Regions from separate parts of the Brevibacterium oceani genome, predicted to be linked through region 4. Evidence: riboswitches for the same ligand, from Rfam matches in the RefSeq annotation. Region 4 holds a riboswitch; each other region holds the start of a gene.
The links. Region 4 has a riboswitch for thiamine pyrophosphate ahead of thiO (glycine oxidase ThiO). Riboswitches for the same ligand answer to the same signal wherever they lie in the genome.
Positions count from the first base shown of each region.

Region 1: linked by a shared signal. The riboswitch ahead of thiM (hydroxyethylthiazole kinase) and the one ahead of thiO (glycine oxidase ThiO) in region 4 are both predicted to bind thiamine pyrophosphate.
Region 2: linked by a shared signal. The riboswitch ahead of J9314_RS05585 (ECF transporter S component) and the one ahead of thiO (glycine oxidase ThiO) in region 4 are both predicted to bind thiamine pyrophosphate.
Region 3: linked by a shared signal. The riboswitch ahead of thiC (phosphomethylpyrimidine synthase ThiC) and the one ahead of thiO (glycine oxidase ThiO) in region 4 are both predicted to bind thiamine pyrophosphate.

Region 1 is NZ_CP072846.1:3,162,059-3,169,598, reverse strand. Features, by position in the region: gene J9314_RS14085 (LacI family DNA-binding transcriptional regulator) at 1-219, shown strand, start outside; gene J9314_RS14080 (substrate-binding domain-containing protein) at 290-1,384, shown strand; gene J9314_RS14075 (ATP-binding cassette domain-containing protein) at 1,535-2,359, shown strand; gene J9314_RS14070 (sugar ABC transporter permease) at 2,356-3,567, shown strand; TPP riboswitch at 3,747-3,880, shown strand; gene thiM (hydroxyethylthiazole kinase) at 3,868-4,782, shown strand; gene thiE (thiamine phosphate synthase) at 4,779-5,579, shown strand; gene thiD (bifunctional hydroxymethylpyrimidine kinase/phosphomethylpyrimidine kinase) at 5,576-6,445, shown strand; gene J9314_RS14050 (TenA family protein) at 6,584-7,324, shown strand; gene J9314_RS14045 (DUF1648 domain-containing protein) at 7,343-7,540, opposite strand, start outside.
Region 2 is NZ_CP072846.1:1,295,661-1,303,200, reverse strand. Features, by position in the region: gene J9314_RS05615 (enoyl-CoA hydratase/isomerase family protein) at 1-312, opposite strand, end outside; gene J9314_RS05610 (bifunctional 2-methylcitrate synthase/citrate synthase) at 335-1,456, opposite strand; gene prpB (methylisocitrate lyase) at 1,453-2,358, opposite strand; gene J9314_RS05600 (MmgE/PrpD family protein) at 2,358-3,854, opposite strand; gene J9314_RS05595 (DUF4916 domain-containing protein) at 4,051-4,590, shown strand; gene J9314_RS05590 (universal stress protein) at 4,730-5,692, shown strand; TPP riboswitch at 5,739-5,847, shown strand; gene J9314_RS05585 (ECF transporter S component) at 5,869-6,498, shown strand; gene J9314_RS05580 (ABC transporter ATP-binding protein) at 6,498-7,540, shown strand, end outside.
Region 3 is NZ_CP072846.1:584,113-591,652, forward strand. Features, by position in the region: gene J9314_RS02610 (ABC-ATPase domain-containing protein) at 1-450, opposite strand, end outside; gene J9314_RS02615 (amidohydrolase family protein) at 864-1,643, opposite strand; gene J9314_RS02620 (thioesterase family protein) at 1,753-2,166, opposite strand; gene J9314_RS02625 (TetR/AcrR family transcriptional regulator) at 2,081-2,554, opposite strand; gene thiC (phosphomethylpyrimidine synthase ThiC) at 2,865-4,760, opposite strand; TPP riboswitch at 4,756-4,864, opposite strand; gene J9314_RS02635 (M18 family aminopeptidase) at 5,198-6,505, opposite strand; gene J9314_RS02640 (DUF1684 domain-containing protein) at 6,639-7,540, shown strand, end outside.
Region 4 is NZ_CP072846.1:1,762,717-1,770,256, reverse strand. Features, by position in the region: gene J9314_RS07790 (alpha-hydroxy acid oxidase) at 1-97, opposite strand, end outside; gene J9314_RS07785 (response regulator transcription factor) at 304-978, opposite strand; gene J9314_RS07780 (sensor histidine kinase) at 975-2,159, opposite strand; gene J9314_RS07775 (DedA family protein) at 2,312-3,580, shown strand; gene J9314_RS07770 (ketopantoate reductase family protein) at 3,534-4,523, opposite strand; gene thiE (thiamine phosphate synthase) at 4,520-5,203, opposite strand; TPP riboswitch at 5,215-5,318, shown strand; gene thiO (glycine oxidase ThiO) at 5,308-6,507, shown strand; gene thiS (sulfur carrier protein ThiS) at 6,504-6,761, shown strand; gene J9314_RS07750 (thiazole synthase) at 6,763-7,530, shown strand; gene moeB (molybdopterin-synthase adenylyltransferase MoeB) at 7,527-7,540, shown strand, end outside.

The DNA of each region.
Region 1 (7,540 bases), 1.4 Mb from region 4:
CGCGACGTCGAGACCATGGTCGCCGAGGCGGTCCGCCGTCTCCAGGTCACGACCGGGGAGGGGGACGGCCGCCTCGGTGGGGGTGCCGGTGAAGGGGAGGGCCGCCTCGGTGACGGTGCATCACTGGGACAAGACGTCTTTCCGGTTCGCGTCATCGCCCGGGGCAGCGGAGAGGAATTGCCCGAGCAGGCGCGAAGACTTTCGTCGCGAAACAGTTGACACCGGGGGCCGATGGGCGAATCATATTCAACAGCCTGACAACGTTGTCAGAATGATTGAAAGGTTCACAATGAGGCACAACCTTAAGTCCCACAGGAAGCTGGCCCTCTTCGGTGCCTCGGTCGCGATCGGCGCTCTCGCGCTCAGCGGCTGCGGCAATCAGAAGGGCCAGGGCAACGACGAAGCCGACAGCGGCTCCGGCGGCGACGGAGACGTCACCATCGCGCTGCTGCTGCCCGAGTCGAAGACCACTCGGTACGAGTCGCTCGACAAGCCGAACTTCGAGAAGTACGTCGCCGAGGCCAACCCCGATGCGAAGATCGAATACCGCAACGCCAACCAGGACGCGACGCAGCAGCAACAGCAGTTCGAAGCCGCAGTGACCGAAGGCGTCGACGCCATCGTGCTCGACCCGGTCGATGCCTCAGCGGTGTCCTCGGCGCTGTCGAAGGCCGAAGCGAAGAAGATCCCGGTCATCTCCTACGACCGCTTCTTCAAGGGCGCGGACTACTACACCTCATTCGACAACAAGAAGATCGGCAACCTGCAGGGCCAGGCCGTCCTCGACGGACTCAAGGATGCCGGCGTCGACCCGAAGTCAGGTCCGGTGTGGATGGTCAACGGCGACCCGAAAGACCCGAACGCCGCGGACTTCAAGGCCGGTGCCGAAGAGACCCTCAAGGATGCCGGCGTCGACATCGCCGCCAGCCACGACACCCTCGACTGGAACCCCGACGACGCTCGTCAATGGGTCGAAGGTCAGCTGCAGGGCAACGGTGAGAAGCCGATCGCGATCTACTCGGCCAACGACGGCACGGCCGGCGGTGTCATCGCCGCGACGAAGAAGGCCAAGGTCGAACCCGTCGTGACCGGTCAGGACGCCGAGGTCGACGGACTGCAGAACATCCTCAAGGGTGATCAGTTCGCCACGATCTACAAGTCGATCCCGCCGCAGGCCGAGTTCGCGGCGAAGGCCGCAGTCGCTCTCGCAGGCGGAGAGGACGTCGATGCGGGAACGACTTACAAGGACACCCCGACGGACTTCGTCGAGGCCAAGGTCGTGACCAAGGACAACATCAAGGACATCGTCGGCGATCAGATCAAGGCCGACGACATCTGCTCCGGAAGCGTCGAGAAGCTCTGCAAGGACGCCGGAGTGAAATGATCCGGCGCTGCAGCTGAGCCCGTTCTGCATCTGAACAGGCTCAGCAGCGCTGCAGAGACGACATGACCGTCCCGGCGGCCGGCACCCGTCAAGGTGCCGGCAGCCGGAACCACCCAGAGTCGGACCATCGACAGTGACAAGTAGGAACAGATGACATCTGAGACACCCGACCCCGCACCCGCTGCTTCGCGGGCACCGGGCGGCGGCAATGACACCGTGCTCGAACTGCGCGGAATCAACAAACGCTTCGGGGCTGTGCAGGCCCTCACCGACATCAATCTCACCGTCGGCCGCGGCGAGGTCGTCGGCCTCGTCGGCGACAACGGCGCCGGCAAATCAACGCTGATCAAGGTCATCGCCGGAGTCCACGCCGCCGACGAAGGCGAACTTCAGATCAATGGTGCGGCACAGAGATTCTCCTCACCGAAGGACGCGCAGAAGGCCGGAGTGGCCACCGTGTTCCAGGACCTCTCCCTGTGCGAGAACCTCGACGTCGTCGCCAACCTCTTCCTCGGGCACGAGAAGACCCGCGGAGGCGTGCTCGACGAGGTGGACATGGAAGCCAAATCCTGGGAGCTGCTGCGCAGCCTGTCGGCAAAGATCCCGAGTGTGCGGGTCCCGATCGCGGCGCTGTCGGGCGGACAACGCCAGACGGTCGCGATCGCTCGCTCGCTGCTGGGCGAACCCTCCCTGGTCATGCTCGACGAGCCGACTGCCGCCCTCGGTGTGGCACAGACGGCCGAGGTGCTCAACCTCATCGAGAGGCTGAAGGAACGCGACCTGGGAGTGCTGCTCGTCAGCCACAACATGGCCGACGTGCAGGCCGTGTGCGATCGGGTGCACGTGCTGCGCCTGGGCAAGGACGCCGGTGACTTCCCTGGTGACGAACGCACAGATGTGCTCGTGGCCGCGATCACGGGAGCCAGTGACAACGTCGTGACCAAGCGCGCGGCACGGAGGGGTGAACGTCGATGACCCGCAATTCCTTCATCACTGACGAGAGGATCTCTTCCGAAGGACTCGTCGGTACGTTCGTCCGCCGCGTCAAAGAGGGCCAGCTCGGGTCGTTCCCGGTCATCCTCGCTCTTGTCGTCATCGTCATCGTCTTCCAATCGGCCGATTCCAACTTCATCTCTCCGGCCAACCTCGTCAACCTCTCCACCCAGGTGGCGTTCCTCGCGATCCTGGCGCTGGGCATCAACCTCATCCTGCTGCTCGGTGAGATCGACCTGTCGCTGGCGCAGCTGGGTGGATTGGCCGCCTCGCTGCTCGGTGTGCTCGTCGTCCGGCAAGGTGTGCCGCCGGCGCTTGCTCTGATCATCATGCTGCTGCTCGGGCTGGTCGTCGGTGCGATCCAGGGCTGGTTCTTCGCCGTCGTCGGCATTCCGGCGTTCGTCGTCACCTTGGCCGGTCTCCTCGCGTTCACCGGTCTGACGCTGACGACCCTGGGCACGCAGAAGAACCTGTCGATGTCCGACACCTTCGCTTTCGATTTCGCCAGCTTCTACTTCCCGGCTATCTGGGCGTACGTGTTCGGTGCGATCGCGATCATCGGCTTCGGCGCCGGCATCATCTATTCGAAGCTGCGTCGGCACCGCGAAGGGCTGGATGCACCGAGCTGGACCTCGGTGATCGTGCGCATCGTGCTGCTGGCTGCGATCGTGTTCGGGTTCCTCATCCTCGTCAACCAGGACTTCGGGCTGGCGATGCCGTTCTTCCTCATGATCGTCATCGCCATCGTCATCGACCTCGTGCTGCGTAAGACCCGCTACGGCCGCTCGATCTACGCCGTCGGCGGCAAGGTCGAGGCGGCCCGGCGAGCAGGCATCCGTGTGACCTGGGTGCGCATCAGCGTGTTCATGGCCGCCGGAGTCCTGGCCGCACTGTTCGGTTTCATCAAGACCGGCGTGACGACGAATGCGGGATCGACGCTGGTGAGCACGCAGGACCTGCTCAATGCGATCGCCGCGGCCGTCATCGGCGGCACCTCACTCTTCGGAGGTCGTGGAACCGCGTGGGCGGCAGTGCTCGGTGCACTGGTCGTCGGTGCCATCAACAACGGTCTCTACCTCATCGGCTTCAACTCCGATGCGCAGCAGATCATCACCGCGCTCGTCCTGCTCACCGCCGTCGTCATCGACGCGCTCAGCCGCCGCGGCCAGAGGTACGTCGGCCGGGGATAGGTGGTCACTGTCGTCTGCCGTTTGCCGACCGCTCAAGTTGCCGCCGACCGCTCACCGCATAGCGCGGTACAGCGTCGCTGACTTGAGCGGTCGGCGAAGTGGCCTCAGGACAATAGGTCAACTGGGAGGAAGCGCGAGGCGCGTGGTCGCCGTGCCTCGGCCGGGCTGATACAGTCGGAGCCAATGACATGGGGTGCCTCATGAGGATCCGTTCGCGCCGAAGAGCTGCGCATGGAGGACACCGAGGCTGAGAGAACACCCATCGAACCTGATCTGGGCCATACTAGCGAAGGGATCGTCATGGTTGACTTCGACCTGCGTTCTGCCAACGCACGACTGCGTGCGTCCAACCCGCTCATCCAATGCATCACGAATACTGTCGTGCAGCAATTCAGCGCGAACGTGCTCCTGGCCGTGGGTGCCTCCCCGGCGATGCTCGACCACGAGGCCGACGCCGGACAATTTGCCGGCATCGCGAGCGGAATCCTCATCAACTTCGGCACCGCCTCGAACCATCAGCTGCTTGCCGCCGACGCCGCCATCGACGTCGCGAACGCCGCCGGCAAACCCTGGGTCCTCGACCCCGTCAGCGTCGGCGCCGTCGACTTCCGCACCTCGCGCATCCGCCGCGCCGCCGCCGACCACCCGACAGCCATCCGCGGCAACGCCTCCGAGATCGCCGCACTGGCCGGAGTCGGCCTCGGCGGACGCGGAGTCGACTCCACCGACGAGGTCGACGCCGTCCTTCCCGCCGCGGCTCAACTGTCGCGAAAGACCGGCGCGATCGTCGCGGTCTCCGGACCCACCGACGCCGTCGTCGCCCACATCGACGGCACCGACCACGTCGCCCGCATCGACGGAGGCTGCGAGTTCATGCCGCTGGTCATCGGCACCGGCTGCTCCCTCGGTGCCGTCACCGGCGCCTACCTCGCCGCCGCCCGCAGCGGACTGGCCGATCCTGATGCCGACGCCTCGGCCGTCGACGCAGGCGAGCACACCGCCGACGGTGGAGCCGCCTCGGCGAGGTTCGAAGCCGTGGTCGCCGCGCACGCCCACTTCGCGGTCGCCGGGGAACTCGCCGCCGACGGGGCGAAGGGGCCGGGCAGCTACTCGGTGAACTTCCTCGACGCGCTCCATGCGGTCACCGGCGACCAGCTCGCGCAGGCGCGGGTGAGCCTCAGCGTGCTCGATGCCGGCGAAAGCGTCCAAGCATGACCGCCGGATCCGCGCACATCGCCGACAGCGTGCACGCCACCGACCGCTTCGCCGGCATCGACACCCGCCTCTACCTCGTCACGGACTCCGCCCAGTGCAAAGCGGCCGGCCGCACCGTCGCCGAGACCGTGCAGGCCGCCGTCGCCGGGGGAGTCGGCATCGTCCAGGTCCGCGACAAGGACATCGACGACGGGGACTTCTACTCGCTCACCCGCCAGGTCATCGCCGCCGTCGACACCGCCACCCGCGGCACCGACCGCACCGTGCCGGTCGTCCTCAACGACCGCGTCGAGGTGGCCCGCCGCCTCATCGACGAAGGCGAGGACATCCACATCCACGTCGGCCAAACTGATGCCACCGTCGCCGAGGTGCGCGCCGCCTTGGGCGAGGCACCGCTCATCGGTCTCTCGGCCGCGAACAGCACCGAATTCGCCGCGGCCCGCGACTCCGGCGTCGTCGACCTCGTCGGCATCGGACCGGTCTTCGACACCACCACGAAGGCCGACGCACCCGAGGGAATCGGACCCGACCGCCTCGGCGAACTCGTCACCGAGGCCGGGATCCCGGCGGTCGCGATCGGCGGGATCAGCCTCGATCGAGCCCCTGAGCTGCGCGGACGCGGACTCATCGGGATCTGCGTGGTCTCGGCGATCTGCACGGCCGACGATCCGACCGCCGCGGCCGAAGCGCTGCTCGCAGCCTTCGCCGACGGTGATGAGTCGGCCACGGGAAGTGACGCATCCTCATGGACTGACGCATCCTCATGGACTGACGGATCGGGCGGGCACCAAGCATGAGCACGCGCCCGCCGATCACCCTGTCCATCGCCGGCACCGACCCCAGCGGCGGCGCCGGCATCCACGCCGACCTCAAGACCTTCACCGCCCGGAAGACCCTGGCCACGACCGTGATCACCGCCCTCGTCGCGCAGAACACGCACGGGGTGTCCCGGGTCTACCCGATCGACGATGACTTCGTCGCCGACCAGTTCGACTCGGTGCTGACCGACATGCCTATCGACGCCACGAAGTCCGGGATGCTCGGCACTCGGTCCCTCGTCGAGCTCGTCGTCGCCCGCGCCGCCGAGGGCAGGCTCGGATTCTACACCGTCGATCCGGTGATGGTCGCGACCTCCGGACACCGTCTCCTCGAGGCCGACGCCGTCGACGCGGTCCGTACCCACCTGCTGCCCGTGGCCGACCTCATCACCCCCAACCTCCCCGAGGCGGCACTGCTCCTCTCCGACGACGAACCCGAGGCGCAGACCTCCGAACAGATGCGTGACCAGGCGCTTCGCCTCCTCGAGCGTGGTCCGGGTGCCGTCCTGCTCAAGGGCGGGCACGGCAGCGACGGGGACGTGCTCGACATCCTCGCCACCCGCGACGGACAGATCCGCGAGTTCACCCACCCCCGCGTGGCGACTGCGAACACACACGGAACCGGGTGCACCCTCTCGGCCGCGATCACCGCCGAGGTGGCCGTCCTCGGCCGCGAACGTACAGCGATCGGGCCGGACCTCCTCGGCGAGGCCGTCGGCAATGCCCTCGACTACCTCGCCAGGGCCCTGAAATCGGCCGCTGACTGGCAGGTCAGCCTCGATCCCGAGGGAGCGCACGGACCCGTCGACCACCAGGTCGACATCGTCCGCGGCCGACCCGCCTGACCTGTCCAGACCTGACCAGTCCAGACCTGACCAAATCAGCCCAGAGCAGCACTCACCTCGCTGCGAATCACCGTCCCACGTCACACGAACACACAGCACACGAACACACCCACGTCGCACGAGTACAAAGGAGTTCCCATGACCGTCAACTTCTCCGCCGGACCACTGACTGCCCAGCTCTGGGACCGTGTCCGCCCGATCGTCGAGGAGATCGAGGCTTTGCCGTTCCTCGCTCAGCTCGCCGACGGCAGCCTCGACGCGCGCGCCTTCGTCAACTACATCTCCCAGGACAGCCTCTACCTCAACGGCTACGCGAAGGCCATGTCGTTCCTCGCCGCGAAGACCGTCGACCGTGACGAGTCCCGATTCTGGGCGGGTTCGGCCGCCGAAGCGATCACCGTGGAAGAGGGAATGCACGAAGAGCTGCTCGCCGATTCGCGGCTGGCGACCGCCCTGACCGAACTCAACGAGGCAGGTTCCCGTTTCAAGGCTTCACCGACGACGCTCGGGTATGTGTCCTTCCTCATCGCCACGGCTGCCAGTCGCTCCTACGGCGAAGGCGTGGCCGGTGTGCTGCCGTGCTTCTGGGTTTATGCCCACATGGGCAAGGTGCTCGTCGAACAAGCCGGACAGATGACCGAGGACCATCCGTACCGCACCTGGGTGCAGACCTACGACTCGCCTGACTTCGACGAATCGACCCGCCACGCGGTGCAGATCCTCGAACAGGAACTCGCGAAGGCCCCGAGCGAGGAGGCTTCCCGGATGCGCGCGGCCTTCGAACAGGCCTGCGTGTACGAACTGCACTTCTGGGCCTCGGCGCATGCGATGCAGAACTGGGACGTCTCCGTCTTCCTGCCGCAGGACGCGACCGTCTGACGCGATCGGCTCCATCGGTCATCTCGGCGGGCGGAGCCTGTGGAGGAGTCGCCACACGGCGAAGACCGTTGCGATGAGGAAGACCGCGGTCGGGACGAACGTCATCCACTCTGGCACCGTCGAGCTGCGCGCCTCGTGCATGATAATGACGAGCACCGAGGCGAACAGCAGTGCGACGAGGCCCGCGGTGATGCGCATGAACTCCATGAGGCAGTC
Region 2 (7,540 bases), 470 kb from region 4:
CGACGGAGTCCTCGCATCGGCCACGGCCGCCTCGGCGGTGGAATTGAGCTCCCAGAAGTCTGCGATCGGCACGTCGAGGTCGGCGATGTCCGAGCCTGCGGAGAAGTGTCCGCCGGCTCCGGTGATGACGAGCGCACCGATCGAATCGTCGGCATCGACCGAGGCGATGATCTCCGGCAGGGCACGCCACATCGCACGCGAGATCGCATTGCGCTTGTCGGTCCGATCGATGACGAGGGTTCCGACTCCGCCGGTGACGGTGAAGTCGAAACCCTCGAGGTCGACCGGACGGTACAGACCGTCAGGTTCCATATTCAGATTGCCTTTCGTACCCTCAGACGCGGGCGTCGGGAACCTCGCGCTGGTCCTCCCCGTCATAGGCGCTCAGGGGCCGGATGAGAGCGTTGTTCGCCTGCTGCTCGAAGATGTGTGCTGTCCATCCCGTGATGCGGGCCATGACGAAGATCGGAGTGAACTGCTCGGTGTCGAAGCCCATCAGATGGTAGGCCGGACCCGAGGGGTAGTCGAGGTTCGGGTAGATGCCCTTGCGCCCGACGAAGTCCTCCTCGAAGGCGTTGTAGAGGTCGAGCAGATCGGTCGCGCCCTTGACCTCGACCATGTCTTCGAAGGCCTTGCGCATGGTCGGCACGCGCGAGTCACCGTTCTTGTACACGCGATGGCCGAAGCCCATGATCTTCGCCTTCTTGGCCAGCGCGTCGTCGATCCACGCCGATGCCTTGTCGGCGGTGCCGACCTCTTCGAGCATCGCCATGACGGCCTCGTTGGCACCGCCGTGCAGGGGTCCCTTGAGCGCCCCGACGGCACCGGCGACGGCCGAATACAGGTCGGAGGTCGTCGAGGTGATGACCCGCCCCGTGAAGGTCGAGGCGTTGAAGGAGTGCTCGGCGTAGAGGATCATCGACACGTCGAAGCAGCGCACGACCGCCTCGGCAGGAACCTCGTCGAAGACCATCTTGAAGAAGTTCGCGGCGTAGCCGAGGTCCTTCGTCGGGGCGATGGGATCGAGGCCGTGACGGCGACGGTGGTCGATGGCCACGATCGTCGGCAGCTGCGCGTAGAGACGCTCCGCCTTGGCGAGGTTCGCCTCGGCACCCTCGACGTCGGCTTCGGGATCGACGGCGCCGAGGTAGGCCACCGCCGTCTGCACGACGTGCATAGGGTGGCAGTCCTTGGGCAGGTCGAGGATGAGCTGGACGAGCTTGTCGTCGACCTCGCGCTGGGCGTGCTCACGGGCCTTGAACTCCTCGAGCTGCGCCTCGGTCGGCAGTTCGCCGTTCCAGATGAGGTAGGCGACGTCCTCGAAGCTGCGCTTGGCGGCAAGTTCTTGGACGGGGTAGCCGCGGTAGGTCAGCGAGTTGGTCTCCTGGACCACTTTGGACACGGCCGTGGTGTCGACGACGACGCCGGCGAGGCCCTTTTTGATTTCTTCGGTCACTGGTGACCCTCCTGTGAGAAGTTGAATACTGCGGCGTCGAACTCGTTGTACGCCGAGTAGTCGATGGTGTCGTACAGGTCCGCACGGGTCTGCATACCGTCGAGCAGGTCCACCTGAGTGCCCTTGTCCCGAATGGTCTGCAGGCCCGATTTGATCGCACCCATGGCGATGCGCAGAGTCGTGACCGGGTAGATCACGAGCTTGACTCCGACATTCGCCAACTGTTCGGTGGTGAACAGTTCGCTCTTTCCGAATTCCGTCATGTTCGCCAGGATCGGCACATCGACGGCCGAGGCGAACTTCTCGAACTCGCCGAGGTCGCGCATAGCCTCGGGGAAGATCATGTCCGCACCAGCATCGATGTAGGCCTTCGCCCGGTCGATCGCTGCGTCGAGTCCCTCACCGGCACGGGAGTCCGTGCGGGCGCAGATGACGAAGTTCTCATCCCGGCGACCCTTGACGGCCGCGGCGATGCGCTTGTTCATCTCGGCCGCGGTCACGACCTCCTTGCCGTCGAGGTGGCCGCAGCGCTTCGGATTGACCTGGTCCTCCAGGTGCATGCCCGAGATACCGGCATCCTCGAACTCCTGGACGGTGCGGGCCACGTTCATGGCCTCGCCCCAGCCGGTGTCGGCGTCGATGAAGGTCGGCAGGTTCGTCACGCGAGCGATGTTGCGGCCGTGATCGGCCACCTCGGTGAGCGTGGTCAGTCCGATGTCGGGCAGACCCATGGCCGCGGAGAACGCTCCGCCGGAGATGTAGACGCCTTCGAACCCGGTCTGCTCGATGAGCTGCGCGTTGATCGGGTTGATGGCGCCGGGGAACTGGACGATGTCGTCGCCGGCCAGCAGCTCGCGGAACTTCGCGCGGCGCTCGGCGGGTGTTGCCTGTGCGCCCAGCATCAGAAGATGCCCTTCGATCCGCTGTGCTCGAGTCCGTCGACCGTGAAGGACAGTTCGGCCACACCCTTGGCGTCGAGGTTCTCGAGGTTCTCGGCGAGGTCGATGAAGCGGTTCTGCTCGGACTCGGAGACGATGCCCTCGGCCAGGGTCCTGAACTTCTCGATGTAGTTCGCGCGGGCGAAGGGACGGGCACCGAAGGGGTGCGCGTCGGCCACGGCGATTTCGTCGGTCAGCGTCGAGCCGTCCTCGAATTCGATCTCCACACGGCCGCCGAAGGCCTTCTCGTTCGGGTCGATCGAGTGGTAGCGGCGGGTCCACTCGGGGTCCTCGGTGGTCTCGATCTTGTGCCACAGCTCGACGGTGTCGGGTCGGGCGGCACGCTCGGGAGCGTAGGAGTGCTCGTGGTGCCAGCCCTGATCCTGCATGGCCACGGCGAAGATGTACATGATCGAGTGGTCGAGCGTCTCACGGCTGGCCCTCGGATCCATCTTCTGCGGATCGTTGGCACCGGTGCCGATGACGTTGTGGGTGTGGTGCGAGGTGTGGATGACGATGCGCTTGATCTTCGACAGATCCTCGATCTCACCGCCGAGTTTGCGGGCGAGGTCGATGAGTGCCTGCGCCTGGTACTCGGCCGAGTGCTCCTTGGTGTAGGTGTCGAGGATGGCGCGCTTGGCCTCCCCCTGACCCGGCAGCGGGATGGTGTAGCGGGCCTCGGGACCGGAGAGGATCCAGGCGATGAAGCCGTCCTCACCTTCGTAGATCGGGTTCGGTGCGCCCTCTCCGCGCATCGCCCGGTCGACGGCCTCGACGGCCATCTTGCCGGCGAAGGCAGGAGCGTGGGCCTTCCAGGACGAGATCTCGCCCTTGCGCGACTGGCGGGTCGCGGTCGTCACGTGCAGGGCCTGCTGGATGGCCTGGAAGGTGACCTCGGTGGGCAGGTGCAGCATGGCGCCGATGCCGGCAGCGGCCGAGGGGCCGAGGTGGGCGACGTGATCGATCTTGTGCTCGTGCAGGCACATGCCCTTGACGAGGTCGACCTGGATCTCATAGCCCGTGGCCACACCGTTGATGAGGTCCTTGCCCGAGATGCCCTTGTGCTGGGCGACGGCGAGGACCGGAGGGATGTTGTCGCCGGGGTGGGAGTATTCGGCGGCGAGGAACGTGTCATGGAAGTCGAGCTCGCGCACGGCGACGCCGTTGGCCCAGGCTGCCCATTCCGGGGAGAAGCGATCGGTCAGCTGCAGACCGAAGATGGCAGCACCCGGGGTGAAGGGGTGGGTCTGCGCCTGCTCGCGGGCGTGCATCGGGGCCGAACGGCGCACCGAGGCGGCTGCGACGGACGCGTTGTCGATGACCCGGTTGATGACCATCTCGGTGACATCGGCGTCCACGGGAGTCGGATCGGAGGCGACTTCTGCGATCTTCCAGGCGAGCTGATCTTCTCGAGCCAGGTTCTCTGAGCTCTTATGAGTGCGGACTTCATGATTGATCATGGATACCCCTTCATAGTCCTTGACCGGTTCTGGTCGGAAAGTGCTGACACAACTGTAGGCCACGTCACGTGGGCGGGTCCCTGCCGGTCGGAAATTTATCTCGACATCAAGATATTTTACCCGACGTGTGCGCTGGTTCACCAACATGGGTCGTGCGGCACTTCTGCCCGCGCCCACGATGTGGGACGATGACTGCATGACTCGCACTGCCCTGGACTTCGACGAGAACTGGTTCGACGACGAGGAGTTCGCCCGCGTGCGCAGACGCATGCCGATCCCCTATGTCAATGCGATTCCCGTGCGGGTGGGCGAATCGGGCAACGTCGAGCGCATCGGCCTGCTGCTGCGCAGCCTCGACGAAGGGACGCTCGGCAGGGAGGTCGTCGGTGGACGCATCCGCTTCCACGAGACGATCCGCTCGGCTCTCATGCGTCACGCGGAGAACGACCTCGGCCCAATGGCGCTGCCGGTTATCCCGCCGGCGATCTCGCCGTTCCACATCGCCGAGTACTTCCCCACCGAAGGCTCGTCCCTGCTGCACGATCCGAGGCAGCACGCGATCTCCATGTGCTTCATCCTCGAGGTCCGCGGCGAATGCACACCGCGCGCCGATGCGCTCAGCCTCGACTGGCTGACCCCCGAGGAGACCCTGCGCGCCGACATCACGAGCGAGCTGTGCCACGGCCAGGAGTTCATCCTCAAGGCCGCACTCACCCACCTCGGCTTCCCGATCTGAGACGCAGGGTTCCACCTCCACAGGTTTTTCTACAATGCGTAGAATTGCGTTGGTAGACTGGAGGTGACGCGGACGATACCGCATGTCGGGGCCGTCGTCGGCGTTCAGGGTTGGCCAGGCCCCGATCGAGAGGTTTGCGATGTCTCCCCAGTCCCGCCAGACCGAAGCGCGTCCCACCGAAACACATCCGGGCGAAGCCCGTCCGAGCGAGTCCGGACTCAACCGCGAGCTCGGGGTCCTCGTCGGATTCGACGGCTCCGAACTCGCTGCCCAGGCCGTCCGCGTCGGCGCCGCCGAAGCACACCGCCGGTCCATCCCACTGACCATCGTCACCGCGTATGCGCTGCCGACGATGATCTATCCGAACATGGCCTCCATCCCCAGCGAACCCGAAGACGAGCGAGCGAAGAGAGCTGCGGAGGAGATCCTCGCCGAGGCGGTCGAACTCGTCCGTGATCACCCGGGTGCGAAGAGCTTCCGCACGGCTCCCGGCGATGCTGCCGGGGTGCTCGTCACCTTCAGCTCGTCGGCCGAGATCGCCGTCGTCGGCGCCCGCGGTCGCGGCGGCTTCATGGGGCGCGTCCTCGGTTCGGTGTCCACCGCCCTTCCCGCGCATGCACATTGCCCGACCATCGTCGTCCCGCATCACGCCACGGCCATCGATGCCGCCGATGGGCCCGTGGTCGTCGCCGTCGACGGCTCGGACACCGGGCGGGTCGCGATGGTCACAGCAGCCGCAGAGGCTGCCGTCCGTGGGGCCGCCCTCGAGGTCGTTGCAGTGCTGCCCGCGGGAGAGGAATGGCTCTACTGGTACCCCGAGCTCGAACTGAGCTCGGAGGTCACGGGACGGCGACAGAGGGAAGTCGCGGCCGGGCTGGAGAAGGAGGCGGCCGGCCTCGGTGAGCAGTTCCCGGACCTGCCGGTGACCACCTCGGTGCCGGTGGGCGATCCCAAAGAGGTACTCGCCTCTGCCAGCGGACGCGCACAGCTGCTGGTCCTGGGCACTCGCGGTCGCGGTCGCATCAAGAGCGCACTGCTCGGTTCGGTCTCGCGCGGGGTCCTCGATCACGCCGAGGGGCCGGTGATGGTGGTTCCCAGCTGATCGAGAGTCGGCACCTCCGCATGGGCGCTCCCCTGTTGTACAGTGGTGGCTACGACAGGGGAGCGCCGTCAGGGGCGCTGAGAGTGCAGAAGATGCTGCAGACCCTCGAACCTGATGCGGTTAGCACCGCCGAAGGAAGTCGAGACTCTTCACCCCTCCTTGCATGAGGAGGCGCAATGCCGAAAACCACCACGCCCGAATCCACGACGTCCACGGCGCCGGTCCACACACTGGCCCCGAAGACGAAGTCGTGGCGAGTCGTCGACTACGTCACCACCGCCGTGCTCGGCATCGCCGTCGGGTTGGTGTTCTGGGTGTTGGCGCTGAGCTGGAAGGTCCTCGAGCTCGCATTCCAGGCGTTCCCGCCTTCGATCGGCCTCATCGCCGGACTGTGGGTCCTCGCCGGTCCTCTGGCTGGGGCGATCATCCGCAAACCCGGCGCTGCCCTGCTGTGCGAGCTCATCGCCGCCATCGTCGAGGCCGTCCTCGGCTCCCACTTCGGAGCCACCGTGCTGCTGTCGGGATTCCTGCAGGGCCTCGGCGCCGAACTCGTCTTCGCCGCCTTCGGCTACAAGCGGTTCACCCTGTGGGTCACCTCGCTGTCGGGGGTGCTGGCGGCGGCGTTCATGGCGGTGAGCGAGAACATCATGTACAACGCCGAATGGCAGTTCGGCTTCCAGGCCGCCTACGCGGTGTGCGCGATCGTCTCCGGTCTCGTCATCTCCGGCATCGGCGCCTGGTACGCCTATCGGGCGATCGCGAAGACCGGGGCGCTGAGTTCGTTCGCCTCCGGCCGTCTGCGCTGATGGCGCTGCCGATCACGGCGCGCGGGTATTCGTGGACGCATGCCGACCGTGACGCTCCCGCCGTCGGCCCCCTCGACCTCGACATCGCGGCTGGTTCGACGGTGCTGCTCCTCGGACCGTCCGGAGCCGGAAAGACGACCCTGCTCCACGCGATCGCCGGGGTCCTGCCGAGCGAATCCGGTGAGGCCACGGGCGAGCTCCTCATCGGCGACCGCTCCCCCGACCCGCGCCGAGGCGACACCGGGCTCGTGCTCCAGGATCCCGATTCTCAGGTGATCTTCTCCCGGGTGGGCGACGATGTCGCGTTCGGGATGGAGAACCTCGGCGTGCCTGTCGACGACATCGAGGCTCGGATTCCGGCCTCGCTGTCGGCCCTGGGCCTCGACCTCCGTGAGGATCATCCCACCGCGGCTCTGTCCGGCGGGCAGAAGCAGCGCCTCGCCCTGGCCGGCATCCATGCGATGTCGCCCGAGGTCATTGTCCTCGACGAACCGACGGCGAACATCGATCCGGACTCCGCCCCGGGCGTGAGGGATGCGATCCTCGCCGTCCGGGCCGCCACCTCGGCGACGATGATCGTCGTCGAACACCGCGTCGGGCTGTGGCTCGAGCATGTCGACACTGTCATCGTCCTCGGGCGCGAGGGCGTGGTGGCGCAGGGGGCACCCGGCGAGGTCTTCGGGGATCCGGAACTCGCCGAGGTGCTGCGCGAGTGCGGTATCTGGGTGCCCGAGGATCCCGAGGCCGCTGAGTTACGAAGCGCCGGTCGGGCGCCCCGCCCCGACTCCCCTGCTCACTCGGGTTCCGAATCCGGGCCAGATGCGGGCGTGCGGACCGACGCACGGACGGGCCCACGGATGCAGGGCGAGGTGCTGCTGAGGGCGCGCGACCTCGGCGTCGCCCGGCCCGGCGCGAAAGTACCGGCGGCCGCCGGCATCGATCTCGACATCCGCGCCGGCGAGGCCATCGGAATCGTCGGCCCCAATGGTGCCGGGAAGTCGACGACCGCGCTCACGCTTGCCGGCCTCATCCCTGAGTTCAC
Region 3 (7,540 bases), 1.2 Mb from region 4:
GTCAGGCAGATCCCGGGTGAGGAGATCGGCGGCACGATGTCCGAGGATCCTTCGACCGCGAGCGGGGAGATTGACCAGCAGTCGCGCCTCGACGCCGGCATCGTCGATGCGCACGTTCGTGCGCTCGAGCACCTCCTGACCGGGGCGGCCGAGGATGATCGCCTTCCGGTCGAAACGTCCCAGCGCGGTATTGCCGGCACGGAGCAGGTAGTCGGCGGCGGCGATGCGGTCCTGTCGATCAGTGATCAGCTCGGGCGGAAGCTTCGCATCGGCATGCTCGATGCGCACGCGCACCTTCGACGGTGAGGCGAAAGGGTCGGCCTGGACGCGGTCGACGAACAGGGTGACCGGCCCGAATCGGTAGCGCCCGCGGATCTGCTTGAGATTGCCGTAGCTGCGGCCGTCGAGTCCGTGCAGTGTGTCCGCGAGATTCGATCGTTGGGAGCTCATCCCAGCCATGCTACGGGATGTACCACCCACGATTGCCAGTCATACGGAGCCTCGGCTCGGTGCTCGTGATCGAAGGCCGCTGTTCGACGACTGGTGTCCGGTGCTCGCTGCCCGGCGCCCGGTGCTCGCTCAAGGCGCAGCGCGGATTTCTGCCCGCCGGACGCTGTTCGGCGACCGGAGAACGCTGCCCGGTGCTCGATCAAGGCGCAGCGCGGATGTCGACTCGTTGACCGTTCGAAAAGTGCGCGCCGCCTTGAACGAGCGGCAAGAGCGGTTCGGGGGCGAGAAATGTGCGCTTCGGCTTGAACGAGGGCTCGAAATCAACGCGCTTCGCGGGGTGCTCGTTGCCCAGGCTGAGGGCCCAGGCTGAGGGCCCAGGCTGAGGGCCCAGACTGAGGGCCCAAACGGAGAGCTCAGGCGGAAGCACCCTCGCCGAGGTAGAACGCCGCTGCGTTGCCCCAGAACACGGCGTCGGCTTCGTCAGGGGTGAGAGCCTCGCGGATCATCTCGAAGTCGGAGTCGGCGAAAGGCCGCCTCGCCCGGGTCGACGGCAGGTCGGTGCCGACCATGAGCGCACTCGGGTCGGTGTCGACGATGCGCCGGACCACCTCGGCGGGGTCGAGCTCCACCCGTCCGAACCCGGTGGCCTTGACCTTGACCCCCTGTTCGACGAGCGGCAGGAGGTTGAGCAGTCCGTCGGCATGCATGCCGAGGTGATCGATGCTCACCGCCGGCAACGCGGCGATCTTCGCGCTGAGGTCTTCATCGATCGTGCGCGCGTCGATGTAGAGCTCGGAGTGCCAGCCGACGAGGTCATGGACCCGACGGGCGAAGCGGTCGAGGTCGTCGAGGGTGGCGGACCCACCGCGGGCGACGTTGAAGCGCAGCGCCTTGACCCCGGCCTCGTCGAGCGACCTGATGACGCCGTCGCTGGTCTCCGGGGGCAGCTGGGTGACTCCGACATAGCTCGAACCCAGCGCCTGCAGGGCCTCGGCGAGGTAGCCCTGATCGAAGCCCTGGAACGATCCCGAGACCACGGCGCCGCCGGCGATGCCGAGGCCGTCGATGCGAGCCTGGTAGTCGGCGACCGTGAAGGGATCGGGCATGAAGCCGTTGTTCTCGATGAGCGGATGGCTCGGATCGATGATGTGCAGGTGAGAGTCGAAGATCGGCTGGTGCGCGGGAGTGGTCATCGGTGGGTGCTTTCTGTTGGTGTGGGTGGAGTCGGCAGGCGGTGAAGCGTACCGTCCTGGTGGAGGCGTGTGCTCGTACTCGCCCGAGGCGGTCTGCGTCAGCTCTGTGTCAGCCGGCTTGCGCGGCGATGCGCTCATCGAAGCGTGACCGGCTGACGATGCCGCGCTTGTGCGTGCCGACGCTGATGACGGCATGCTCGTCGCGGGCTTCGACAGCGAATTCGAGGCTGCGGCGATCCGCGTGCGTCACGGTGACATCGATCGTCACCATCGACCCCGGAACCGTGGGGGCCTGATGGGTGAGGTCGACGTGGGTGCCCAGGGTGAGATCATCCTCGCCGAGGTGGTCCTTGATCGATTCGACGCATGCCCATTCGATGATGGCGACCATATAACCGGTGGCGAGGACGTCGGGCATCTCGGCGAACCCGGGTGCCTCAGGGAGGATGTGCGGAACGGTCCTCTCCGGCGGGACGGTGTACTCCATGCGGTGCGTGAGTCCGGCGGCGAGTGCTTCGGTCATCGAGTCTCCTTGGCTTGGTGATGTTCTGGCGGGCGTTGTGGCTGGTGAAGCGGCTGGTGAGGTGGACGTCGAGTGTGTGACGGCACCCGCGGAAGCCCGGTTTGGCATGATCCTCGACGAACCAATCGAACAGGGCGAACACGCGACCGCCGGGGGAGCTAGCCGAGGTTGCGAGAACCTCGGCGATGCCGGACTCAGACGTCTCACGCCGGCGTCGCAGCACCTCGGCGATGAGCCCCGACTTCGACCCGAACTGCGCGTAGAGCGTCGGCTTCGACACCCCAGACTCCGCGACGATGCGGTCGACACCGATGGCGTTGACACCTTCGGCGTAGAAGAGGGCAGTGGCGGTCTGAAGAATGCGCTCGCCCGATGGGGACAGGTCCACGCTTTGAACTTACAAGTCTGTAAATTCTGCGGTCAAGCCGTACGAGGTGTGGTGATGGGGGAGATGCGGCGACAAGGTGCGGTGCGTCGACCAGGTGCGGCGAAGCGACGAGGTGCGGTGCAGTGCCGAGGTGCGATGAGGTGCGCAGTATTCTCCTGTCTGTCGCTCGTTCAAGGCGCAGCGCGGTTGTCGATTCGTGCACCGGTCGACAGATGCGCTGCGCCTTGAACGACGTTGGGAAGGAGCCGCGAGTCCGAGGGAGCGGTCCATATCCGCGCCACGCCTTGAACGAGGTGGGCAGATCTCGCGCTCAGCCCTCGTCTGGGCCGATCGTCGGTTCGGGGAGGTAGACCTTGCCGCCCGAGGCGAGGAACTCGCGGCTCTTCTGCTGCATCCCCGCCAAGGCCGCCTGCGCCTCGGCGCTGCCGTAGGTGTCTCGGATGTCCTGAGAAATGCGCATCGAGCAGAACTTCGGCCCACACATCGAACAGAAGTGCGCGGTCTTCGCCGGTTCCGCGGGCAGCGTCTCGTCGTGGAACGCCTCGGCGGTCTCCGGGTCGAGGCCGAGGGCGAACTGATCGCGCCACCGGAACTCGAACCGTGCCTTCGACAGCGCATCGTCCCTGGCCGTCGCGCCCGGGTGGCCTTTTGCCACATCCGCGGCATGAGCGGCGATCTTATAGGTGATGACCCCGGTCTTGACGTCGTCGCGGTCGGGCAGGCCGAGGTGCTCCTTCGGGGTGACATAACAGAGCATCGCCGTGCCGTAGCGGGCGATCTCGGTCGCCCCGATCGCCGAGGTGATGTGATCGTAGCCGGGCGCGATGTCGGTCACCAGCGGACCCAAGGTGTAGAACGGCGCCCCGTGGCAGAGCTCCTGCTGTCGTTCGACGTTCTCGCGGACCAGGTGGAGCGGAATGTGTCCTGGCCCCTCGACCATGACCTGGACGTCGTGAGCCCACGCGCGTTCGGTGAGTTCGGCGAGGGTGTCGAGCTCGGCGAACTGGGCGGCGTCGTTGGCATCGGCGATCGAGCCCGGCCGCAGCCCGTCGCCGAGTGAGAACGCGACGTCGTAGCGGGCGAAGATCTCGCACAGCTCATCGAAGTGGGTGTAGAGGAAGTTCTCTTCGTGGTGCGCCAAGCACCAGCCGGCCATGATCGATCCGCCGCGGGAGACCATTCCGGTGACCCGATCGGCCGTGAGGGGCACGTAGCGCAGCAGCACACCGGCATGGACGGTCATGTAGTCCACGCCCTGCTCGCACTGCTCGATGACGGTGTCTCGGTAGATCTCCCAGGTCAGCGCGTTCGCATCACCGTCGACCTTCTCCAGAGCCTGGTAGATCGGGACCGTGCCGATGGGGATGGGGGAGTTGCGGATGATCCACTCCCGGGTGGTGTGGATGTCGTTTCCGGTCGAGAGGTCCATGAGGGTGTCGGCGCCCCACTTTGCGGCCCATCGCAGCTTCTGCACCTCCTCGGCGATGGAGCTGGTGACCGCGGAATTGCCGATGTTCGCGTTGATCTTGACGAGGAAGGCCTTGCCGATGATCATCGGTTCGGACTCGGGATGGTTGATGTTGTTCGGGATGATCGCACGGCCGGCGGCGAGCTCCGAGCGGACGAGCTCGACATCGCACTGCTCGCGCAAGGCGACGAAGCGCATCTCCGGGGTGATGACGCCCTGGCGGGCGTAGTGCATTTGGGTGACCGTCCGCCCCTGCTTGGCACGGCGAGGAACCGGTTTTCGACCCTTCCACTGCTGCGAGGGCGCACCTCGGCGGACGGCAGCACGTCCGTCATCGGCGATGAGGTGGCCGCGGGCTTCGTAGGTTTCGCTGTCGAGGCGGGAGTCGATCCACGGAAACCGCAGTGCCGGCAGTCCCTCCTCGGGGACGCTGCCCGGACCGACGGTGCGGTAGACCTCGACGGGGTCGTTGGCCCGTCCGTTGGAGTCCTCGAGTTCGATGCGGGTGACGGGCACGCGGATGTCGTGCTCGGCGTCCTCGAGCCACGCCGGAGAATGCGTCGAATACTGCTCGAGGGTGAACGTTTCGCGGGCCTCGGATTCCGCAGCGGTGTTGTCGGAGGCTGCTGGGCCATCGAGCGGCGCGGATGCATTGTGCAAGGTGGGGTCTGCCTGTGGGTCGGACGCGTTGCGCGAAGTCGTGGCAGGGGCAGTTGTTTCAGGGGTGAATGCAGTCATCTGCAGTCCTCACTTCCTACGCCGGTATCAACCGGATCAGGTTCTACGGTCTCGGACGATCCAGTCCGATCTCAGCCCTTGCAGTGGGCTCCCGTGGGGTCGTGCAATTCGTATCACGACTGCTGTGATGAGGACAAGCGCGGCGGAATGGGCGGGGCAGCTCGAGCAGTTCGTTCGGCCCGCGCCGCTCGTTCAAGGCGGAGCGCACTTGTGGAGCCTCGCACCGTTCGACAGAAGCGCTTCGCCTTGAACGGCGGTGGCGAGTTCGATGAGAAGGCACATATCCGCGCTGCGCCTTGAACGACGCCGCATGAGCCTCGATCAAGCGGGCGCGCACACTTCGGTTCGTGGGCCGATCGACAGAAGTGCTGCATCTTGAACGACGCGCGTGGGGCGGGCGTGCCGAAGCGGTGGGGCAGGCCTGGCCAGGCGCGTGGTCAGGCTCCCTGGAGGAACGTCTTCGCGACTGCGCCGAGGGCGACGACGTCGGAGACCGCGACCATCTCGCGGGCCGAATGCATCGAGTACAGGGCCGGCCCCACGTCGACGGTCGTCATGCCCAGCCTGGTCGCCGTGAGCGGGCCGATCGTCGACCCGCACGGCATCGCATTGTTCGACACGAAGTCCTGGTAGTCGACCCCGGCCGCTGCGCACGCCCGCGACCACACCGCCGTGCCCACGGCATCCGTGGCGTAGCGCTGCTGAGCATTGAGTTTGAGCAGCGGGCCACCGCCGAGGCGGGGGCGGACATGCGGATCGTGCCGTTCCGGATAGTTCGGGTGGGCGGCATGCCCGGCGTCCGAGGACACGCACACCGAAGCAGCAAGAGCGGCGAGGTAGTCGCTGCGCGTCGAGTTCGGCAGCAGGGAGGCGATGATGCGTTCGGTGACGTCGGCGAGGAAAGGTCCGCACGCACCCGACCGCGAGTTCGACCCGATCTCCTCGTGATCGAAGGCGGCGAACAGGGCGATCGCATCGAGACCATCGGCATCGACCTCGGCCAACGCGCTGACACCGGCGTGGACGGACAGGAGGTTGTCCAACCTCGGCGAGGCGAAGAACTCCTCACGTGCACCGAAACGGCCAGGCTCCTGGGCCGGGATCGTGTAGACGTCGTGTCCGACGACCGACTCAGGGCCCACCTCGGCGGAGGCGGCGAGGAGGTCTATGACATCGGCCTCGGCGAGGTCGGCCAGGCCGATCACCGGTGCGGTGTGGCGCTGCTTGTCCAAGGTCAGACCATCATTGACCTGTCGGTCGAGGTGGATGGCCAGCTGCGGGATCCTGGCGATCGGGCCGGTGCGGGCGAGCACGACACGACCGTCGGCGAGGCTGAGGCGGCCGGCGAAGGCGAGCTCGCGGTCGAGCCACGAGTTCAGCAGCGGTCCGCCGTAGATCTCGACGCCGACCTGGCGCACGCCCTCGGCGATGTACTCCTCGCCGGGTTTGAGTTTGAAGGCGGGGGAATCCGTGTGGGAACCGAAGACGCGGAACCCTGGGACAGCCTCGGCGGTGGTCGTGGGGTTGATCCACGCGATGATCGCGCCGTCGCGGACGACGTAGTGCCCGGACCCGGGCGTCAGCGCCCAGGTCAGCGTTTCGTCGAGGCGGGAGAACCCGGCCGCGTCCAAGCGTGCGGCAGCCGTGGCGACCGCGTGATAGGAGCTGGGGGAGGCGCTGACGAAGTCTGTGAGGTCGGCGACCGTCTGCGCGGCGGTGTCGGGGCTCGGGTGCGATTCACTCATTTCCCCAGCCTATCCTTTGCGGTAGTTTGGATGACAAAGGGTTTGTCCCAGGCGCCGGGTTCTTCCGGATTCGGCGCCTGCGGCGGGCGATCCCCGACCCGGACCGCGGCAGCGACAGCAAGGAGTGTTCGACGTGAACCAGTTCGTGACTGAGTGGAACACCTGGCGCGACTCACGAAACTCGGCACTGGCGAAACCCTTCGGCTGGCTCAGCGTCGTCGGACTGCACTGGCTCGATCAGGAATCGACCTGGCCCGGCGCTCCCGGTACTTTCACGCTCAGCGACGGCTGGGTCACCGTTGCCCTCGAGTCCGGCACCAAGGCCGGACCCGCCGCAGAGACCTTCGACCTCATGAGCCGGGCCGGTGGTGCGGCCGGGAACGGCGGTGCGGCCGCCGGGAACGGTGCCGGGAACGGTGCCGGCAGCGGGGTGACCAGGGCGACGAGCCCGTCCGTGCCCAGCGACACGTCGACCATGCCGACCGTGACCGAACGGCTCGCCGCCGAAGACGGTGCGGAACCCACGCCCGAACGCCCGCAGGTCCGCGTCGAGGACAACGGCTTCAGTGCTCATCTGCCCGCCGGCGGATCGCTCAACTGGTTCACCGTCGGCAGCGTGCTCTATGAACTCATCGATCGGGGCGGGCGCATCGGCGTGCGCGTGCGCGATTCGAAGTCACCGCTGCTCGGCAAGTTCTTCGAGGTTCCCGCCTTTGATCCGGACCCGGACTTCGTCTTCCTCGGACGGTTCACCCGCTTCGACCCCTTCCCGACCCACACGATCGAAACCGCGCAGGAGGACCTGCGGCTGCAGACCCAGGCAGCCGGAACGGTGACCTTCGAGACCAAACAGGGCGAAGTCAGCCTGCTCGCCACCGGATGCCCGAAGACCGGGCTCCAGCTGGACTTCCACGACGGCACCAACGGCAAGACCACCTCGGCGTGGCGGACCATCGACCTCGGTGTGCCGAATCAGGACGGTTCGCTCGTCATCGATTTCAACCGCGCGGTCAACTACCCGTTCGCGTTCACCTC
Region 4 (7,540 bases):
CCGCGGTATCGAGTCGCGCTGCCACTCGGTCGAGCTTCGGCAGACCGAACTGCAGGAGTGGGGCCAGTTCTCTCACATCGGGCAGCTGCCGTTTCATGACTCTCCTCAGGTTCGAAGTCGACTCTCCACGGAACCCAGGCATCCACGACTGAGGCGAGCGCCCGATTGTCCGTTGGCCAGAGTCTAACGAAGCCATTATGACGGTCTCAGGTGGGATCAGCATCGGAGATATTCCCACTTATACTTTCAAGTGGGAATATCGTCGACGAGGAGTCGCGTGCTCTCACACGGCAGGAGTCTCCCTCAGGACTTATCGAGGTAGGCAAGGACCGCTGCGACCCGTCGGCTCGTCGTCTCGCCGGCGTGCAGTCCGAGTTTGTCGAAGATCGCGCTGATCGCCTTCTCCACGGCGCTGACGGAGACATAGAGCCGTTCGGCGATGCCCCGGTTCGACAGGCCCTCGGCCATCGCTTCGAGCACTTCGCTCTCCCGCGGTGTCAGCGACGATAAGGTGTTCTGCTTCTCCGAGGTGCTCAGCAGCTGTCTGACGACCTCGGGGTCGATGACGGTCCCTCCTTCGGCGATGCGGTTGACCGAGTCGAGGAACCGGTCGATATCGGTCACCCGGTTCTTCAGCAGGTAGCCCACGCCGACCGATTCGGTGCTCAGCAGCTCTGTCGCATACTCCCGCAGCACGTACTGGCTGAGCACGAGCACACCGATGTCGGGGAAGCGATGTTTGATCGCCAGGGCCGCCTGCAGGCCTTCCGTGGTGTGGGTCGGAGGCATCCGGACATCGACGATCGCGAGGTTCGGTCGCAGCGCTTCGACGGCCGCAAGCAGTTCGGTCCCGTCCCCGACGCTGGCCACAACGCTGATGCCTTCGTCCTCGAGCAGACTGCGCACGCCTTCTCGCAGCAGGACGGCGTCGTCGGCGAGGACGACGCGCAGGGGCGCCTCCTTGGTGCTTTCGGTCATGGCTTCCTCTCTGGTTCGCCGGAGGGGACCGGCAGTCCGTGCGGTATTCGAGCGCTGATCATGGTTCCCCCACCGTCTGGCGAACCGACAGTGAGGCTGCCGTCGAGGGCGCCGACTCGCCGGACGAGGCCCTGCAGTCCGCTGCCGTTCGGATCGGCCCGACCGTTGCCGTCGTCGACGACCTCGGTGCACAGCGCCCGGCCGTCGTCGACGACCGTGACCGTGATCGATGCCGCCTCGGCGTGCTTGACGACATTCGTCACCGCTTCTCGGATGACGAAGTACGTGGCCGATTCCATCGCAGCCGGAAACCTCCGCTCGGGTACCGCGGCCAGCGTCAGCGGCACCGGGCACCGGGCGGCGATCCGCTCGAGCACGGGGCCCAGTCCGCGTTCGTCCAGGGCCGTGGGGTAGACCCGCCACGCGACTTCGCGCATCTCATCGATGAGGTCCTGGGACTGCGCGAGCGCGTCATCGAGCAGACTCTGCGTCTTCACCGGGTCGCTTGCCCGCTGGGCACGAGCGATGAGCACGGAGAGGGACACAACGTTCTGCTGCACTCCGTCGTGGAGGTCACGTTCGATCCGCCGCCGTTCGTCATCGATGGCCAGGACCACTCCCCTCCGGGTGGTCAGCAGCTCCGTGATCCGGGTGTGCAGGGCGAAAGGTCGAGCCACCTCGGCGAAGTTCGCATCGATGCGACCGTGCATCCAGTTCGCCGCTTCGGCGATCGCTATCGCCCCGATGAGGTTCGCCGCCCCATAGAGGACCCCGACGAAAAGGGTGGGCTGGGAGATCGTCCACATGTCGAAGCCGATGTCGACGGCGCCGCCGATGAACAGCCCCTGGATCAGGGAGCCGAGGGTCACGACGAGGAATCCGCCGAGCAGGTTGAGTGTCGGGATGACGGCCACACCGGCGATGAGGCCGTTGAACAGGAGAAAGCGTCGCTGCTGCGGCGGATCTGAGAGGACGAGACCGAAGCCGCGGGAATGTCGGGCCAGCTCCCAGCCGCGGACCCGGACGGCGAATCTCGAGGCCGGAGAGAAGACCGCAGCGACGAGCAGCGGCAGGAACAGCAGTCCGCCCCACAACACTCCGAGCAGCGAATGGACCCACCGGGTGGCGAGCATGCGCGATTCGCGGGGAATGCGCGCAGTCAGTGAACTCGGCCAGGGCATGGATCGATCGTAGCAACGCGCCACCCGGGCTCACAGGGGTCAGACCGCAGACTCCACTTCCGGTTTTCCGCAGAGGTGTCCCCGGTCGTTCGTCAGCGTCGTGCGCTCGACCGCATACCCCCACCTCGGCGAAGTCCCTAGCGTGGATGAGTATGGATCTCGCATTCGAGCTGCTCTCCACCGTCCTCACCTCGCCGTGGGTCTACCTGCTCATTGCCGTCGCCGCGAGCCTCGATTCTCTGGTGCCCGTCGTCCCTTCGGAGACGCTGCTCATCAGCGCTGCCGCCTTCGCCGCTTCCGGGGTGCCTTATCCGGCCGGTCTCGTGCTCGCCGCCGCAATCGGGGCTATGGTCGGGGACCTGGCCGCTCACCTGGTCGGTCGCTTCGTCCGATCGCGAATGCAACGGATACGACTGCGGCGAGTGCGGCTGTCCAAGCACGCCTCGGGGATCGTCGAGTCCGCCCGGTCCGTCTTCGCTCGCCGGGGTTGCTCTGCCCTCATCGCCGGTCGATTCATCCCCGGGGGTCGGACCGTCACCACTGTCGGTTCGGGGATGCTCGGTTTCTCCCTGCGCGGCTTTCTCCTCTGGGACGGACTCGGAAGTCTGGCCTGGGCCCTCTATTCGACGGGGATCGGCCTGTTCGGCGGCACGGCGTTCGACGATCAGCCGCTGCTCGGCGTCGCCGTCGGCATCGGCATCGCGCTGTCCACCGCTGCCGCGGGAGAAGTGTTCCGACGTCTCCGTCGCAGCGGAACTCGACGGGTCGCGGTCCGACAGGTCAGGGCGCGCCGGTCCACGGCCCGGGTCGACGCGCCCCGGAACCGAAATGGCATCATGGAGACGATGTCGAATACGCATGTCTGGTATGTCAGCTACGGATCGAACATGGCCCGCGATCGCCTCGCCTGCTACCTGCAGGGCGGTCGGCCACCGGGTGCGCATGTGACCTATCCGGGTGCCAGGGACGGGACCCTGCCCGGTGAGGAGGCCGGAGTCGAACTGCCCGGCCGCATCTACTTCGCCGGTGAGTCGAAGGTGTGGGGAGGTGGGATGGCCTTCTACGACCACACCTTGACCGGGCCGACCCCGGCGAAGGCGTATCTCATCAGTGCCGAACAGTTCGCCGATGTCGCGGCGCAGGAGATGCACCGCCGACCGTCACCCGGCGGCCCGCTGGAGACCCTCGTCTTCGACCTGCCCGTCGGTGCCTCGCATTCCGTCGGCCCCGGCGGCTACGAGACGCTGCTCGTCGTCGACGACGTCGACGGCGTGCCCATGGTCACCTTCACCGCCGCTCACGGTTCGGGCGAGGTCGAGCACACTCAGCCCAGCGAACCGTACCTGGCGATGCTGCGCACCGGCACTGCTGAGGTCAGGGACGCCGCAGCGCTTCTCCGGCCCGCAGCTGCACAAGCGTGAGATCGAGCAGCGGAGTGTCCACTCCCAGGTCCCGGGCCTTGCGCGACAGATCACCGAGGATGTGCTCGGCTTCGCTGGGCAGACCGGCAGTGACGTCCCGGTAGAGGGACGAGGTGAATGACGAGCCCTCGCCGGTGAGCATCGAGACGGTGGCGGCATGGGACTTCTCGGATACCGCGTGACCGGCTGCTGCGGCGACCGCCTCGAGTTCGTCGATGATGCGCAGCACATGATCGTGACCGCCGGCTGACATGATCGCTCCGACCGGAGCCCGGAACAGGCAGGTGACGACTCCGGCGGCGGCGATGAAGATCCACTTCTCCCACAGCCCGTCCGTGATGTCGTCGATGACCTGGAGTCGGAAACCGGGCACGTCGAGGACGGCGGCGACGTCGGTGGGGACCTCTCCCTCGCTGAGGTCGCCGATCGTCATCACGGCCATGTCCGTGAGCTGGTGGACCGCATCGCCGTCGATGGTGCCGACGATTTTGACGAGTCCGCCGAGCACCTGCCCGGGGTAGTCGGCCTGCAGCCGATCGATCTGGGCCATCCCATTGAGGAACGGGATGATCCTCGTCCCCTCTCCGACGGCAGGACGGATGTCGGTGAGGACAGACTCGAGGCCGCCCGCCTTGACCGCCACAAGCACGAGGTCGTAGGTGCGCGCACCCTCGGCGAGCTCTGAGGCGGTGACGACCTCGACGGTGTTCGTCCGGTCGTTGCCCGGTGAGACGAAACGCAGACCCTCGGCGCGGATCCGCTGCGCCTTCGCCTCCCGCAGCAGGAACGTCACATCGCGACCGGCTTCGAGCAGATAGGAGCCGAATGCCCCACCCGTGGCTCCGGCCCCGGCGATGAGGATGCTCGGCCTGCGCGAGGCCAGCTCGTTCGCGCCCTGTTCGTCCGCACCCGTGCCGGTGCTGCCCTCGATGATCTCACTCATCCCAATTCCTCCTTGAGTTCCCGTGCGGCCGCAGCGGGATCGCCAGCCGAGGTTATCGCACGCACCACCACGGTGCGCGTGGCGCCCGCCTGACGGATCTCGTCGAGGCGCGACCCGACGGCGATGCCGCCGATGGCGAACCATGGGGTGCGCGCCGTGGCGGCCACCGTGCCGAGCAGGCCCGTGCCGACGGCAGCGCGGCCGGGTTTCGTCGGCGTCTCCCACACGGGGCCGACGCAGAAGTAGTCGGTCTCCGGGTCCGCGTCGGCGGCGAGCGCCTGCTCGTGCGAATGGGTGGAGCGACCGAGGATGACGTCGGGTCCGAGGACGGCGCGCGCCTGAGCGCTGGTGAGGTCGCCTTGTCCGACGTGGAAGACGTCGGCGCCGGTCAGCAGGGCGATGTCGGCACGGTCGTTGACCGAGAAGAGCTTCCCGTGCCGGGCCGCGGTGGCCTTGAGCACTTCGAGGGCTGTGATCTCGGCCCTGGCTTCGAGGGTCTTGTCGCGCAGCTGGATGATGTCGACTCCCCCGGCATATGCGGCGTCGAGGAACTCGGGCAGATCGCCTTGGGCGGTCCTGGCGTCGGTGCACAGGTACAGGCGCGCTTCGGCCAACCGGGCGTCCCGCCAGGCTCTTCTCGATTCGGAGCCTGAAGGGTGCGGTGGAATATCGGAGGTCATGGTCATAGAGTAGAGGAGTTCGCGGGAGCCTCCCAACGAGGCTGAGAGGGCGTAAGAGCCGACCGTCAGACCTGATGCGGATCATGCCGCCGGAGGGAGAATCCATGCATGTCATCGTCGTGGGCGCCGGAATCATCGGCCTGTCGACAGCGTGGCATCTGCGCCGCCTCGGTGCCGGTGTCACCATCATCGATCCCGTTCCCGGGCAGGGAGCCACGCATGCCGCTGCGGGGATGCTCGCCCCCGCCGCCGAGGTGGTCTGGGGTCAGTCTCCCCTGTACCCGCTGATGCGCGCGTCGGCGCAGATGTATCCGTCGTTCGCCGCTGAGGTGGCGAGCGCCGCGGGTGCCGATCTCGGGCTCACGGACTCGGGGACCCTGGTGTGTGCCGGGGATCGTGCCGATCTGCAGGCTCTGCGCGAGCTGCGCACCGCGCAGACCGCCGCCGGTTTCACCACCGAACTCATCACCGGGTCCCGCGCCAGGGAGCTCGAACCGACACTGTCACCGTCGGTGGCCGGTGCCGTGCGCATCCCCGACGACCAGTCCATCGACCCCCGACGGGTGACGGCCGCCCTGCTGTCCGTCGTGTCGGCCACGACCGTCCGCCGACAGGTCACCCGGCTCATCCGTCGAGACGGAATCACCGTGGGCGTCGGGTTCTCCGGCGGCGACGAACTCACAGCCGATCAGGTCATCATCACCGCCGGCGCCGAGGCGGACTCGATCACCGGGATGCCGTCTCTGCCGCTGCGGAAGGTGTGGGGTGATGTTCTGCGTCTGCGATCGCCGGCCGCACTCACACCTCTGCTGCACGGCACGGTCCGCGGACTCGTCAACGGCCGGCCGGTCTACATCGTCGCCCGCGAGGACGGGGAGCTCGTGCTCGGGGCGAGTTCCCGGGAGGACGGTCGGGAAGGCACCGATGCCGGAGCCGTCCACCGGCTCCTCCAGGACGGTCAGCGCCTCGTCCCCGGCATCCTCGACTGCGAGATCACCGACATCACCACGCGTGCCCGCCCCGGTTCGCCCGATGACCTGCCCATCGTCGGTCGCATCGATGACGGCTGCCTCGTCAGCACCGGGTACTTCCGGCACGGCATCCTGCTGGCCCCACTCGGCGGACGGCTCGGTGCCGAACTGGCCGTGGGACTCACCCCCGACTGGCTGCCCGCGGGAGCACTCGATTCCGTCTCCCCTGGGCGGTTCTCTGCCGACCAGCACTCTGCCGAACCGTCCGCTGACGGATCGTCCGCTGTCTCATCCGTCCTCCACCCAACGCCCCTGCACAGGAGCACACTATGACCGACACTGCCCACGCACCGACCATCGTCGTCAACGGCGAGGAACGAGAACTGGGAGGACCAGCCTCGGTGCTCGACCTCGTCGCGGTGACCACCGGACGCGACCTCCGTGCCGACGGAACACCGGCCGACGGGGGCCGCCTGGGCATCGCCGTGGCCGTCGACGGAGAGGTCGTCCGCCGCGGCCGCTGGGCCGATTTCGCATTGGCCGACGGGCACACCGTCGACATCGTCACCGCTGTGCAGGGAGGCTGACATGACCTGGACGATCGATGGTGTGGACCTCAACTCACGCCTGGTCATGGGCACGGGTGGGGCGAGCTCGCTGAGCATCCTCGAAGACGCGCTGCTGGCCTCGGGCACCGAACTGACGACGGTGGCGATGCGTCGCTTCGACGCGGCGTCCCGTGAGTCGGTGTTCACCCTGCTGCAGCGCCTGGGGATCCGCATCCTGCCCAACACGGCCGGGTGCTATACCGCTCGGGATGCCGTGCTCACCGCGCGGCTGGCGCGAGAGGCGCTCGAGACGAACTGGGTGAAGCTCGAGGTCATCGCCGACGAAGACACTCTGCTGCCCGATCCGGTCGAACTCTTCCGCGCCGCCGAGGAACTCGTCCTCGACGGGTTCACTGTCTTTGCGTACACGAATGACGACCCGGCCATGGCCAAACGACTCGAGGACGCGGGCGTGGCGGCGGTGATGCCGGCCGGCGCCCCGATCGGCAGCGGCCTGGGCATACTCAACCCGCACAACATCGAGACCATCGTCAGCCGGGCGGGAGTGCCGATCATCCTCGATGCGGGTGTCGGCACGGCTTCCGATGCCGCCCTGGCCATGGAGCTCGGCTGCAGCGCCGTCCTGCTGGCTTCGGCCGTGACCCGTGCCCACGATGCGACAGCGATGGCGCGGGCGATGGCTCTGGCCGTGGAATCCGGGCATCTGGCCGCGGGTGCGGGTCGGATCCCGAAGCGGTCTCTGGCCCTGGCATCGTCGACCTTCGACGGAATGGTCGCAGCGCAGTGACCGGCGTTGG